2 regions of the Fulvimarina uroteuthidis genome follow, and region 2 is predicted to be linked to the other one. Evidence: riboswitches for the same ligand, from Rfam matches in the RefSeq annotation. Region 2 holds a riboswitch; the other holds the start of a gene.
The links. Region 2 has a riboswitch for cobalamin ahead of U0C82_RS15305 (HupE/UreJ family protein). Riboswitches for the same ligand answer to the same signal wherever they lie in the genome.
Positions count from the first base shown of each region.

Region 1: linked by a shared signal. The riboswitch ahead of U0C82_RS14145 (CbtB domain-containing protein) and the one ahead of U0C82_RS15305 (HupE/UreJ family protein) in region 2 are both predicted to bind cobalamin.

Region 1 covers NZ_JAXLPB010000004.1:407,955-414,480, reverse strand. The annotation lists gene folP (dihydropteroate synthase) at 1-505, shown strand, start outside; gene folK (2-amino-4-hydroxy-6-hydroxymethyldihydropteridine diphosphokinase) at 502-1,008, shown strand; gene U0C82_RS14155 (DUF1636 family protein) at 1,005-1,376, shown strand; gene U0C82_RS14150 (CbtA family protein) at 1,384-2,085, opposite strand; gene U0C82_RS14145 (CbtB domain-containing protein) at 2,099-2,281, opposite strand; cobalamin riboswitch at 2,316-2,543, opposite strand; gene U0C82_RS14140 (Lrp/AsnC family transcriptional regulator) at 2,692-3,177, shown strand; gene U0C82_RS14135 (hypothetical protein) at 3,312-3,737, shown strand; gene U0C82_RS14130 (copper chaperone PCu(A)C) at 3,878-4,426, shown strand; gene pgsA (CDP-diacylglycerol--glycerol-3-phosphate 3-phosphatidyltransferase) at 4,628-5,233, opposite strand; gene uvrC (excinuclease ABC subunit UvrC) at 5,339-6,526, opposite strand, start outside.
Region 2 covers NZ_JAXLPB010000005.1:205,848-212,373, reverse strand. The annotation lists gene hemF (oxygen-dependent coproporphyrinogen oxidase) at 162-1,070, opposite strand; gene U0C82_RS15310 (hypothetical protein) at 1,322-1,579, shown strand; gene U0C82_RS15305 (HupE/UreJ family protein) at 1,745-2,332, opposite strand; cobalamin riboswitch at 2,363-2,543, opposite strand; gene U0C82_RS15300 (oxidoreductase) at 2,630-3,538, opposite strand; gene U0C82_RS15295 (tRNA (cytidine(34)-2'-O)-methyltransferase) at 3,661-4,119, opposite strand; gene U0C82_RS15290 (ABC transporter ATP-binding protein) at 4,332-6,200, shown strand; gene U0C82_RS15285 (ABC transporter ATP-binding protein) at 6,200-6,526, shown strand, end outside.

The DNA of each region.
Region 1 (6,526 bases), on a different contig from region 2:
CGGCGCCCATATCGTCAACGATGTCTGGGGGGCGCAGAAGGATCGCGAGATCGCGAAGGTCGCCGCCGACACCGGATCGGGCCTCTGCCTCATGCACACCGGGCGCGGGCGCGAACGGCTTCCGGACGTCGTCGAGGACCAGTTCGCATTTCTCAGGACGTCTCTGGAGATCGCCGAAGCGGCGGGGGTGGCGCGGGAGGCGATCGTCATCGATCCGGGCTTCGGCTTCGAGAAGGACGGATCGGAAAACATGGTCCTGATGGCGCGCTTCGACGAGGTGCTGCCGCTCGGCTATCCGGTGCTTGTCGGCACCAGCCGCAAGCGCTTCGTGCGCACCGACCCGGACGGCCGGTTGCCCGATCCCGATCATGCCACCGCGGCCACGTCCGCGCTGCTGCGCGAGCGCGGCGCCGACATCTTCCGCGTCCATCATGTCGCGATCAATCGCGATGCGCTGTTCATTGCCGATGCCATGCGGCGCGCCCTCAAGGGCGAGCGCTGGTGACCGGTTTTCGCGCGGTCCTCGCCCTCGGCGGCAATGTGGGGGACGTGAAAGGCGCGATGCGCTCGGCGTTGACGGCGATCGACGCGCGCGAGGACCTGTGCGTGGCGAAGGTCTCGAAACTCTACGCGACGCCGCCCTGGGGCAAGACGGACCAGCCCGATTTCATCAATGCCTGCGCGCTGGTCGAAACGGTGCTCGAACCGCTGCCGCTGCTCGATCTCTGCCTGCACATCGAACGCCTGCACGGGCGCGAGCGGGGCGAGCGCTGGGGGCCGCGCACTCTCGATCTCGACGTGATCGACTATGACGGGCGAACGATCAGGGACGAACGGCTGGAGCTGCCTCATCCGCGCGCCGCGGATCGCGCCTTCGTGCTGCGCCCGCTGGCCGATCTCGACGGAACGCTTCTCCTGGGCGGTGCCTCCGTCTCCGCCCGTCTCGCCGGGCTCTCCGACGACGGCATCAAAGCGATCAGCCAGGACGGGAGCTGGTGGCGGGAATGACGGCCATGCCGGACGAGAGCCGGTTGCCGGCCATCATCGTATGCGAAAGCTGCAGGGCGGCGGACGGGACGACCGGCGCGAGGCTCGTGGCGGATCTCGTCGCGGCGCTCGACGAGGCGGGGCTCGTCGACGCGCTGCGCGTGGTCGGCACCGACTGCCTCAACGGGTGCGGGGCACCCGTCGCGCTGGCCTTGTCGGATGCGCGGAAGGCGGCCTACCTGTTCCACCGCATCGAGCCGGCAGGCGACGTCGCCGACATCGTCGCGACGGCGCGCGCGTGGCTCGCCGCCGAAGGCGGCCATATCGCAAATGCGACAAAATGCGGCCGGCTGCGCCTCTGCCTCGCCGGCCGCATTCCATTGGTCTGACCCGTCGTCAGGCGGCGACGCCCGTGCGTTCACGAGCCGGATCGAGCCGCAGGAAGAAGGCCGAGAGGATCCCCAGCGCGGTCCACGCCGCCAGGCTGACGCCATAGGCGCGCGAGACGAACAAAGCGCCGAGTTCGGTTGGCGCGGGGCCGGCGAAGAACTCCGGCTCCGGCGCGCCGACGATGTGCGGCAAGAGCAATAGCACGATCGCCGCCCCCCAGGCCGCGGGGCTGCGGCCGAAGGCTGCGAGCCAGACCGCGATGCCGGCCGCTGCGACCGTCATCGTCCACCAGAGCTGGCGGGTCTGAACGTCCACCACCGCGACGCCGGGCACCTCCGGCGCGAGCGAGAAGCCCGGGGCGAACTGGACGACGAAGAACCCACACGCGCCCCAGACGAGGCCGTTGCGTGCGGAGATGGTGGCGCCGCGCAATTGCGCGAGCGCCATCAGCGCCGTCAGGATCAGCGCGTAGCCTGTATAGACGAGCAGGTTGAACGCCGTCGTCAGGCTGTCACGCTGAAGATCGAAGCCCGCCACCGCCTGATCGGCGCTGACGTCGGAGGCCGATCCGAAATGGACCAGCTGGCCGGACTCGTAGAGTTCGGCGTGCAGCAATACGGGCTGCACGAAGACAATTTGCAGGAGGCTTGCGCACAGGCCGGCCCCTGCACCGGCGAGGATCGCGCCGGCGATGATCTGTTTGAACATAGCGATCGGATCGTCAGTGGCAGGGAAAGCCGGTGGTGTGGCGCACGTCGTGCGCCGCATCGTGCAGGCTGGCCGCCTGCGCCATGCCGACGGTCCAGATGATGCCGAGGCCGAGAATGGCTGCGGCGGCGATCGATGCGAGATCGCCGGCCCTGGTCTGCGCAAGGTCGCGCATGCGGGTCGTGAGGGTGTTCATGTCGTTCTCCGTAGCCGTCCACCCGACGGCGTTTGTTGGTGTCTCACGCTCGGCAGGTCTCCTGGCTCACGGGTCGTCGCGCTTCGCCTCCCTTCCCGATTCGCAACGATTGCGAACCAGTGGCATGAGACGGGCGCTCGCCGCTGACAGTCGCGGGGGCGGCCACGGTGGGGAACGCGCGGTCTGCGTCCGTTCCTTCCGTGTTCCCTATTATCCCTTCGCGCCGCATGGCGCGAAATGGACCGAACGAAACGGACCATAGAAGAATGCCCGGCGATTGACCACCATTCTTTCGCGCGGATCGCGCGGGCCGGGCAGGGGCGCGAGGCGGTCCCTATCGCGGGTCGCCGAGGTTCTGTATGCAGGTCCGGTGCGGTTCGATGGCCGCTGAACCTTCAAGCGAGGCGCGGATGGACCGGCTCGACAAGAAAATCCTGCGGCTCCTCCAGGCCGATTCGACGCTTGCGGTCGCCGATGTCGCCAAGCGGGTCGGCCTCTCGACGACGCCGTGCTGGCGGCGGATCCAGAAGCTGGAGGAGGAGGGCGTCATCAAGCGCCGCGTCGCGATCCTCGATCCGGACAAGGTGAACACCCGCGTCACGGTCTTCGTCTCGATCCGCACCAACTCCCATTCCACCGAATGGCTGAAGCGGTTCTCGGAGGTCGTCATCACTTTTCCCGAGGTCATCGAGTTCTACCGCATGAGCGGCGACGTCGATTATCTGCTTCGGGTGGTGGTGCCGGATATCGCGGCCTACGACGCCTTCTACAAGCGGCTGATCGAGAAGATCGAGATCCGCGATGTGTCGTCGGCGTTCGCCATGGAGCGGATCAAGTCCACGACGGAACTGCCGCTCGACTACATGGTGTTCGACAAGGAAACGCGGGACGCGTGAGGCGCCTCGGTCTCGAGCCCCTGAATGCCCGCGAGAACCGTCCGGTGATCCGCGATGCTTCCGGCGTTAACGCTCGCATGATTTGCTGTGGCGCGCGCATCGCTTTTGCGGCGGCTTCTGGTAGGCTCGTTCCCATGGCCTTTGCTCGAAAACTCCTGGCGGACCGGTCCGCGTCGGCTGCGATCGTTCTGATCGTCGCCCAGGCGCTCGTCCTGATCGGGCTTCTGCAGGGGCATGCGGGCGTATCGCATCTGGCCTCCCGCGCCCTCGAGATCGCCACCGATATCTGCACCGATGCCGGCATCATGACCATGGCGGACGGCGATCACGACGAGGATTGCTGCGACGAGCGCCATTGCGCCATCCTGTGCGCCCAGCAGGCATCGGGAGTCACGCTTGCCTCGGACATGGCGGCAGGCCCTGCGTTCGCCGGCCTTCGGCTCTGCCGCGCCGGCCGCAGCACGGGGTTCCGGGACGGCGGGCCTCAAACGCCCGGCTGGCTCGGCTCGATCGGTGCGCGCGACCCGCCGGCGGCGACGGATCTGCGACGCTCGCTCTGAAGCACCGCGGAAAATGCGGCCTTCCGGAAATCGCTTGCAGACCGTCCCGCGACCCCTCATCGCCAGAGACATCGCCCGGCCTATCGCCTTGCGCTGGAGTTGCGTCTCGAATCGTCGAATTCTTTCAGAAAGTCCAAGCCATGACATCACGGCTCATCTCGCTTGCCGGCGCGCTGCTCGCGCTTTCCTTCGCCCCGGGCGCCAGCGCCCACGACTACACGCTCGGCGATCTGTCGATCGCCCATCCCTGGACCCGCGCGACCTTGCCCAACGCACCGGTCGCGGGCGCCTATCTCTCGATCCAGAACGCCGGCAGTCAGGCCGTCACGCTCACCGGTGCCTCGACGCCCGCGGCCGAATCGGCGGAGATCCATTCCATGGAACTGATCGACGGGGTGATGAGGATGGAGAAGGTCGAGGGCGGCCTGACCATCGAGCCGGGCAAGAGCGTCACGCTCGAGCCGGGCGGCTACCACGTCATGATGATGGGGCTGGCAAAGCCGATCGAAGAGGGCGCGTTGATCCCGATGACGCTCGAATTTTCGGATGGAAAGACGCTCGATGTCGAGCTCCAGGCCGAACCCGTCGGCGTCTCCCGATCCGGCAAGACGCCCCCCGCGGGCGGCATGGACGGAATGGACCATGGCGACGGCGCCGAGCACGGCATGGATCACGGCTCCAAGGGCTGAGAATTCTCGAAGCGGGCGGGGGCATCGATCCGGTGTTCCCGTCCTTGCCCGCACCTTGGTCCTCTCCGCGCCTCTGCTTGAACGGGCGGTGCAGGCGTGCCGGGCGCGTGCGCAGCCAAGCTGCGTTTTCGCCACAACGCCGGACGTCCCATTCCCACCTTCGCCGGTCGGGCGAGGGCATGGCGCGTGCGATCGCCTCGATCAGTCCTCGATGTGCCGCAGGCCGGCGCGGAAATAGTCGTAGCCGGTCATCAAGGTGATGACGGCGGCGCCCCAGAGGAAGGCGATGCCGATCTCGGTGACGTTCGGGATCAGCTTGTCGCCGGCCGGGCCGGCCAGCAGGATGCCGATCGCGACCATCTGGAAGGTCGTCTTCCATTTGGCGAGCCGGGTGACCGGAACCGAGACCTTCAGCTCGGCGAGATATTCGCGCAGGCCCGACACCAGGATTTCCCGGCACAGGATCACGATCGCCGCCCACAGGCTCCAGCCGGCGATGGTGCCGTCGGCGGCCAGCAGCAGCAGCACGGCGGCCACCAGCAGCTTGTCCGCGATCGGGTCCAGCATGCGGCCGATGGTCGAGGTCTGCTGCCAGGCCCGCGCGAAATAGCCGTCGAAATAGTCGGTGATGGAGGCGACGATGAAGATGCCGAGCGCCGTCCAGCGGGCATAGTCGGGGCTCTTCAGCGACCCTTCCAGGAAGAAGCAGACGACCACCAGCGGCACGCAGATGATTCGCGCATAGGTCAGCAGGTTCGGCAGGCTGTAGATGGTCGATGACGAAGAGCGAATGGGTCTTGTCCTCATGGCTGGGGGCCCGAGTGAATCTGGCTTCCGTCAAAGCGCCTGGAAGGCGCCGGGTCAACCGTTTCCCGTGACAGGTGGCCCCTGGTTGCGGATTTTTTAAGATGGTCAGCCATTATCGTGGAAATGATCGTAGACGAGCCGGGCGATGGCTTCGGAAATGCCGTCCACGGCGCGCAGATCCGGCAGGCCGGCGCGCGAGACCGCTTTCGCCGTACCGAAATGCTGAAGCAGGGCGCGCTTTCGCGTCGGGCCGATGCCGGCGATCTCGTCGAGCGGGTTCTTGATCATCTCCTTCTTGCGCTTGGCCCGGTGCGTGCCGATCGCGAACCGGTGGGCCTCGTCGCGCAGGCGTTGCACGAAATAGAGCACCGGATCGCGCGGCGGCAGGGTGAAGTCCTTCGAGCCCTGAATGAAGCGCTCGCGCCCCGCATCGCGGTCGACGCCCTTGGCGACGCCGATGGTCAGAACCTGATCGGCGATGCCGAGCCCCTCGAGGATCGAGCGCACCGCCGAGATCTGGCCCTTGCCGCCATCGATCAGAACGAGATCCGGCCAGGCCGGGAACGGCGCGTCGCCGGCGTCCTCGATGTCGTCGGGATCGGTGATCCCGGCTGCCGCTTCCTTGGCCGCGCCCGGTGCCTCGTCGGCATGCTCCTTGAGGAGGCGCGAGAACCGGCGGGTCATCACCTCCTTCATCATGCCGAAATCGTCGCCGGGCGTGATCTCGGTGCTCCTGATGTTGAACTTGCGGTACTGGCTCTTCACGAAGCCTTCTTGCCCCGCGACGATCATGGCGCCCACCGCATTGGTGCCCATGATGTGGGAGTTGTCGTAGACCTCGATGCGGCGCGGGGTCCGCTCGAGCGAGAACGTCTCCTTCAGGCCCTCCAGAAGCCGGCCCTGCGAGGAGGTCTCGGCCAGCCTGCGGCCGAGCGCTTCCTTCGCATTGGACTTGGCGTGATCGACGAGGTCGCCCTTCACGCCCCGCGAGGGCGTCTCGATCTTCACCCGGCGATCCGCCTTGAGGCCGAGGGCTTCGGCGAGAAGCTCCTGATCGTCGAGCTTGATCGGCGAGAGGATCAGGCGCGGCGCGGGCTTGTCGTCGTAGAACTGGGCGATGAAGGCGCCCAGCACGGATTCGGGCTCCAGCAGCGGATCGGCCTTCGGGAAATAGGCGCGGTTGCCCCAGTTCTGGCCGGTGCGGAAGAAGAACACCTGCACGCAGGTCAGCCCGCCTTCCTGATGGATCGCGAAGACGTCCGCCTCCTCGACGCCGGACGGGTTGATCCCCTG
Region 2 (6,526 bases):
ATAGGAAAAGGCATAACGCTTCAGATGCTTCCGTCGTTCCCTTTCAGTCTGTGAATGTCTTATTAACTTATAGAAAAAGAGCGCGGTCAATACCGTAGCGGGCAAAGAACCCGATTCTGACGCAAGCGTGTTTGAAAGTCCGGGCTGCGATCCGCGGGGCGTCAGGGCCATTTCACCACGGGCGGCATGGACGAGAGAATCGACTGGACGTTGCCGCCGGTCTTCAGACCAAAAAGCGTGCCGCGATCGTAGAGCAGGTTGTATTCGACATAGCGGCCGCGCTTGATCAGTTGCTCCTCGCGGTCTTCGTCCGTGAAGGGCAGGTCGACGTTCTGCTTGACGATGTGCGGGTAGACGACGATGAAGGCCTTGCCGACATCGCGTGTGAACGCGAAATCGGCATCCCAGCCGCCGTTCTCGTTGGACGAGTGCAGGTAATCGTAGAAGATTCCGCCGACGCCGCGGGTTTCCTCGCGATGGGGAATGTAGAAATATTCGTCGCACCACGCCTTGTAGCGGCGGTAGTCGGCGACCTTGGAATGACGGTCGCAGACGAACTGCAGCGCCTTGTGGAAGGCGCGCGTGTCGGCATCGTCCTGCGTGCGCCTGCGCTCCAGCGTCGGGGTCAGGTCGGCCCCGCCGCCGAACCATTGCCGCGTGGTGACGACCATGCGGGTGTTCATGTGAACTGCCGGCACGTTGGGATTGCGCAGATGGGCAATCAGCGAGATGCCCGAAGCCCAGAAGCGCGGATCGTCTTCGGCCCCCGGAATGTTCTTGCGGAATTCCTCGGAAAATTCGCCATGGACGGTCGAGGTATGGACGCCCACCTTTTCGAAGACGCGCCCGTGCATCATCGACATCAGGCCGCCGCCGCCATCGTTCTCGCGGCTCCACTCGGTGCGCTTGAACTGCCCCGGCTCCAGACCGGTTTCGGCGCCATGGGCCTTTTCGAGGTCCTCGAAGACTGCGCAGATGCGATCGCGCAGGGCTTCGAACCAGGCCTGGGCGGTGGCCTTCTTCGTCTCGATGTTCTCCGGCAGCCCCTCGGGCAGGTTCGGCCGTTCCATATGCTCACGCTTTCTCGTCTGCCGCGATCTCCGGGAGATCGGTGTATCATCTTCGGTATGGCGGTTGCCTGCCGCTCTGGCAATGAAAACTTGATGGAATGGCCGGCTTTCAACCGCTTGCGGAGCCTTTCCGCCCAGGGTGCGCCATCACCCGTTTACCGATTCGCAATCATGTCGAGCGCACGCTAGATAGGACATGTGGAAAATCTGCCGATCCACATTTTTTGCCAAGTGAAGGACATGCGAGCGCGATGATGCCCGGCCAATTCGACCCGCCGCTGAACGGACTGCGCCGGCAGCTGCATCGTACGCGCGCGACCGGCGGCGACCAGTCGGGCGAATTCGTCCGCGAAACCTATGTCCTGCCGAGGGATGAGGCCCGCACCAAGGCGCGCGAATGGTTCGACCGCTATCCGAAAGCCGCTTACTGGACGCAGGTCGAGAGCTGGCGGGTGGTCGATGGGGATGCCGTCGAATTCACCATGCGCCGACTGCCGAGCGCGGACTGACGGCGTTCCGCGGCAAGATTCCGGGCGACTGATTCACGTTCGCGCACGGCCTACAAGGTCGCAAGGTCGATTATCGAAGGGCGCGCAGGTCGCAGGACCGCTGCCGGATCGAAGCGGAAACCGCCTCGCAGGGATCAGGGGCCGGAAAACCGGCCCCTTGCAGTTTCAGAGCCAGCCCGAAAGGACGCCGAGGCCGCCGACGGCGAACAGGCCGCCTGCGGCACGCGCCACCATTTGGCCGTGCCGGCCAATCGCCCGCGCGGCTGCAAGGCTTGCCAGGACGCCGGCGGCATGGAGCAGGGCGGTCGCGAGAACGAAGCCGAGCGCATAGGTCAGCCCCCCGGAATTCGCCGGCATCTCAGTGCCATGCGCATGTCCGTGGAAAATGGCGAAAACCCCGACGAGGGCCATGGCGAGACCGAGCGGCAGGGAGCGGCCGAGGGCGGCCGCGCCGCCGATGACGACGATCGACAGAGCGATCCCGAGTTCCACCATGGGCAGATCCACGAGATTGATCCCGAGAGCGAAGCCCACGACCATCATGGCGACGAACGCCGCCGGCACGAGCCAGAGAGCCCGTCCCCCGAGGACGAAGGCAAGAATGCCGACGCCGACCATGGCGAGCACGTGATCGAGACCGCCGACCGGGTGGCCGAACCCGTGCAGGAAACCACTCGCTTCGCCGCCGCCCGTATGGGCGAACGCGACCGCCGGGGTCAGGACAAGTCCGAGGGTTAAGAGAATTTTGCGCATGCTGCTCCTTTGTGGGACCCGCCGTCCCATGGGCGTTGGTATTCGACGGCCGGTCTCCTGACTCTGGACGTTTCGACCCTCCAGCCTTCCCGGATATCTCCAGTGGCGATGTCGGAAGGGCGCTGGTCCATCACAGTCGCGGGGGCGGTGCCGGTCTCTCACCGGCTTCCCGTTTCACTTCGAACGAAGCACCGTCGCGCGCATCATAACGGACTGCGGGCCGAAAGCGAGCCCGGATCCCCTCGTCCACAACCGGGCGGCATGAACGCCATGCGTCCCGGGCAACAGCGGAGCCCGTCACACGGGATATTCGACACCGGTCAGCTCCGTCGACACCGCCCAGAGCCGCGCCGCGAGTTCGGGGTCCCGTGCCCGCTCCGTGGATTTTGCAAGGCCGGCTGGACCTGCCGTTTCGCCGCGTCTGCTCGGCCCGACGTAAGCGCCGCCGGAAACCGCCTGCGACGTCGCCGCCGCAAGCGCCGGCCAGGCGCCCTCGTTTGCGCTGTTCAGGAAGAGACGTCCCGGCACCATGAGAAGCCTTGCCGGCCCGGGCAGGAACCGCATCAGGTTCGTGTCCGCGACGCCCGGATGGCAGGCGAGTGCCATCGTCTCCGCTCTCGCCGTTCTCAGCCTCCGGTCGAGTTCGTACATGTGCAGGAGATTGGCGAGCTTGCTCATCTGGTAGCGCTTCAGCCGGCTGTAATGGTCGTGCGCGTGCAGATCGCAAAAGTCGATGCGGCCGTTTCGATGGGCGATCGAACTGGTCAGGATCACGCGCGACTTGGGCCGGTCCTTCAGCGTCCGGAGCATGAGGCCCGTCAGGGCAAACGGTCCGAGGTGATTGACGCCGAACTGGAGTTCGAACCCGTCCTTCGTGCGTCCGAGCGGCGGCACCATGACGCCGGCATTGTTGATCAGCACGTCGATCTCCTCGTCGGCGTTCGCCCGTGCCGCGGCGTCGCGGACCGACGAAAGATCAGCCAGATCGATCTCGATAAAGCCGAGATCGGCATCCGGGCATTCGAGACGGATTTGCGCAACGGCCGCATCGGCCTTCGCGGCCGACCGGCAGCCGAGAACGACCCGCGCGCCGCGGCCAGCAAGAGCTTTCGAGACTTCCAGGCCGATGCCCGAATTGGCGCCGGTGACGAAGACGGTGCGCCCGGTCTGATCCGTGACGTCGGCGGCGGTGAAGTTGTTCAGCATGGTGATTGTCCAGGATGGTTCGTGTGCGCTCTCGTCATGCCCGCCGGACCGGGAGAAGAGATCGATCCGCCGCGATCGTCCGGTTCGGTCCGCCCGCAGCCCCGTCACGGGGCGTGGGCCTGTCAGCGGCCACGCAGTTGCCGGACCGCTTCGCCGGCGACGAGCGCGACGGACGCCGAAAGGTTCATCGAACGCGCGCCCGCGCGCATCGGAATCGTCAGGCGGGCGTCCGCCGCAGCGTGCACTTCGTCCGGAACGCCGGCGGTCTCGCGTCCGAACATGAGGATGTCGCCGCTTTTGAAATCGAAATCCCAGACCACGGCGTCGGCTTTCGTCGTCATCAGGAGCAGGCGTCTTGCCTCCGCCTTTCGCCAGGTTTCGAATGCTTCGAAATCGACATGCTTCGTCAGCGTGGCAAGGCTCAGATAGTCCATCCCCGCCCGCTTCAGCGAGCGATCGGACAGTTCGAACCCGGTCGGCTCGATAATCTCGATGCGCAGGCCGAGGCAAGCGGCCGTGCGCATCACCGCTCCCGTATTGCCGGCAATGTCGGGCTGATAGAGCGCGATCGAAATCGTCATGGAGCCTCGTATCTCGTCATCTTCATGTTTAGTGCCGTGCGTAACAGGGCGCACTGGAGGGGCTGGAAAGCCGGGTGTGATCGGCTGACCAAAGCGCCTATATCACCGAGGAGCCCGGTACGCATCGATGACGCCGTCGAACGCTCCGGCGTTCCGTTCCCCGCTCCTTGATTTCGAGCCCAACGACACGCGAACGCAGAATGGTTTTTCATATGTTTGGCTTCTTCGAACGGATGGTCGATCCGTTTCCGGACGCACCCGTCGGCGCGCCGCCGACCCATTCGGTTCGCGCTTTCGTCTGGCATTTCGCGCGTCCGTTCTCGCGGGCTCTGTTCGCGCTTGCGGCCCTCACCATCGTCTTCTCGGCCATCGAAGTCTCCTTGTTCTCGTTTCTCGGCGAAATCGTGGACTGGTTCGCCAACTCCGATCCGGACACGTTCCTGGTCGATTACGGCTGGCACCTCTTCGGCCTCGGCATTCTCGTTCTGTTCGTCATGCCGGGTCTCATACTGATGGACGGGCTCCTCAGCTTCCAGGCGATTTTCGGCAATCTGCCGATGCGGTTCCGCTACACCATGCATCGCTGGCTGCTCGGCCATTCGGTCACGTTCTTCCAGGACGAGTTCGCCGGACGGGTCTCCCAGAAGCTGATGCAGACGGCGCTCGCGGTGCGCGAGGTGATCACGAAATCGATCGACGTCTTCCTCTACGTCGCGGTCTATTTCACCGGCATCCTGTTCGTCGTCGGCGCAACGGACTGGCGGATGGCGCTGCCCTTTCTCGGCTGGCTTGCGCTCTATCTCTGCGCGCTGGTCTATTTCGTGCCGCGCCTCGACCGGGTCTCCGAGCGCCAGGCGGATGCGCGCGCGGAAATGACCGGCCGCGTCGTCGATGCCTATGCCAACATCCAGACGGTCAAGCTCTTCGCGCACACGCGGCGCGAGGCCGACTATGCCCGCACTTCGATGCGGATCTTCCTCGATCCGGTCTACGGACAGTCGCGTCTGATGACGCAGCTCATCGTCACGCTGCAGCTCCTCAACTCGCTGCTCCTGTTCGGCGTCGGCCTGGTCGGCGTCCTGTCGTGGACGTCGGGCGCGGTGACGGCCGGCATCATCGCGGCCGCGATCGGCCTCGTCCTCAGGGTCCAGGGCATGAGCCAGTGGATCATGTGGGAGGTCTCGGCGCTTTTCGAGAACCTCGGCACCATCCGCGACGGCATGGCGACGTTCAGGCTCAAGCACCAGGTGACGGACGGATCGAAGGCCGAAGAGCTGGCAGTCAAGAAGGGCGAGATCCGGTTCGATTCCGTCGACTTCCACTATGGCAAGCAGGGCGGCGTTCTCGATCATTTCTGCCTCGACATCCGCCCCGGCGAGAAGATCGGTCTCGTCGGGCGGTCGGGGGCGGGCAAATCGACGATCCTCAATCTTCTCCTCCGCTTCCACGACGTGGAGCGTGGCCGGATCCTGATCGATGGCGTCGATATTCGCGACGTGCCGCAGGACGCGTTGCGCGAGAAGATCGGCATGGTGACGCAGGACACCTCGCTGCTGCACCGCTCGATCCGCGATAACATTCTCTACGGCCTTCCCGATGCGAGCGACGCCCAGGTCGAGGAGGCGATCCGGGCCGCGAAGGCCGACGACTTCATCGCCGAACTGGTCGATCACAAGGGCCAGCGCGGTCTCGATGCCGAAGTCGGCGAGCGGGGCGTCAAATTGTCCGGCGGCCAGCGCCAGCGTATCGCGATCGCCCGCGTTATGTTGAAGGATGCGCCGATTCTGCTGCTCGACGAAGCCACCAGCGCGCTCGATTCCGAAGTCGAAGCCGCCATCTCCGACAATCTCTACCGCCTGATGGAGAACAAGACCGTCATCGCCGTCGCCCACCGCCTGTCCACGATCGCAGCGCTCGATCGGCTGATCGTCCTCGATGAGGGCCGGATCGTCGAACAGGGCACGCACCGGGAGCTTGCCGCGTCCGGCGGGCTTTATGCCCAGCTCTGGGCGCGCCAGGCGGGCGGCTTTCTGCCGAGCACGGAGCCGGTCGCAAACGACGAAGCAAGGGCCGCCGAATAATGATGGACGGGTTTTTGAAGCGGTTCGAACACGTCCTCGACCCGTTCGAGGATCAGGGCGATCCTGCGAGCCGGGAGGATGGGGCGAACGGCGTCAACCGCATCGGCCATCTGGAACCGCTGCCGGACACGGCGAACGCGTTCATCTGGCATTTCGCCAAGCAGGCCAAGTGGCCGCTGATCGGGCTCCTCGTCATCGGGGGGCTGACCGGCCTCATCGAAGCGGTCATGTTCACCGGCGTCGGCTGGCTGATCGATGCGATGGAAAGTACGGAACCCTCGCAGCTTCTCGCCGAACATTTCTGGCTGATCGCCTCGCTCTTCTTC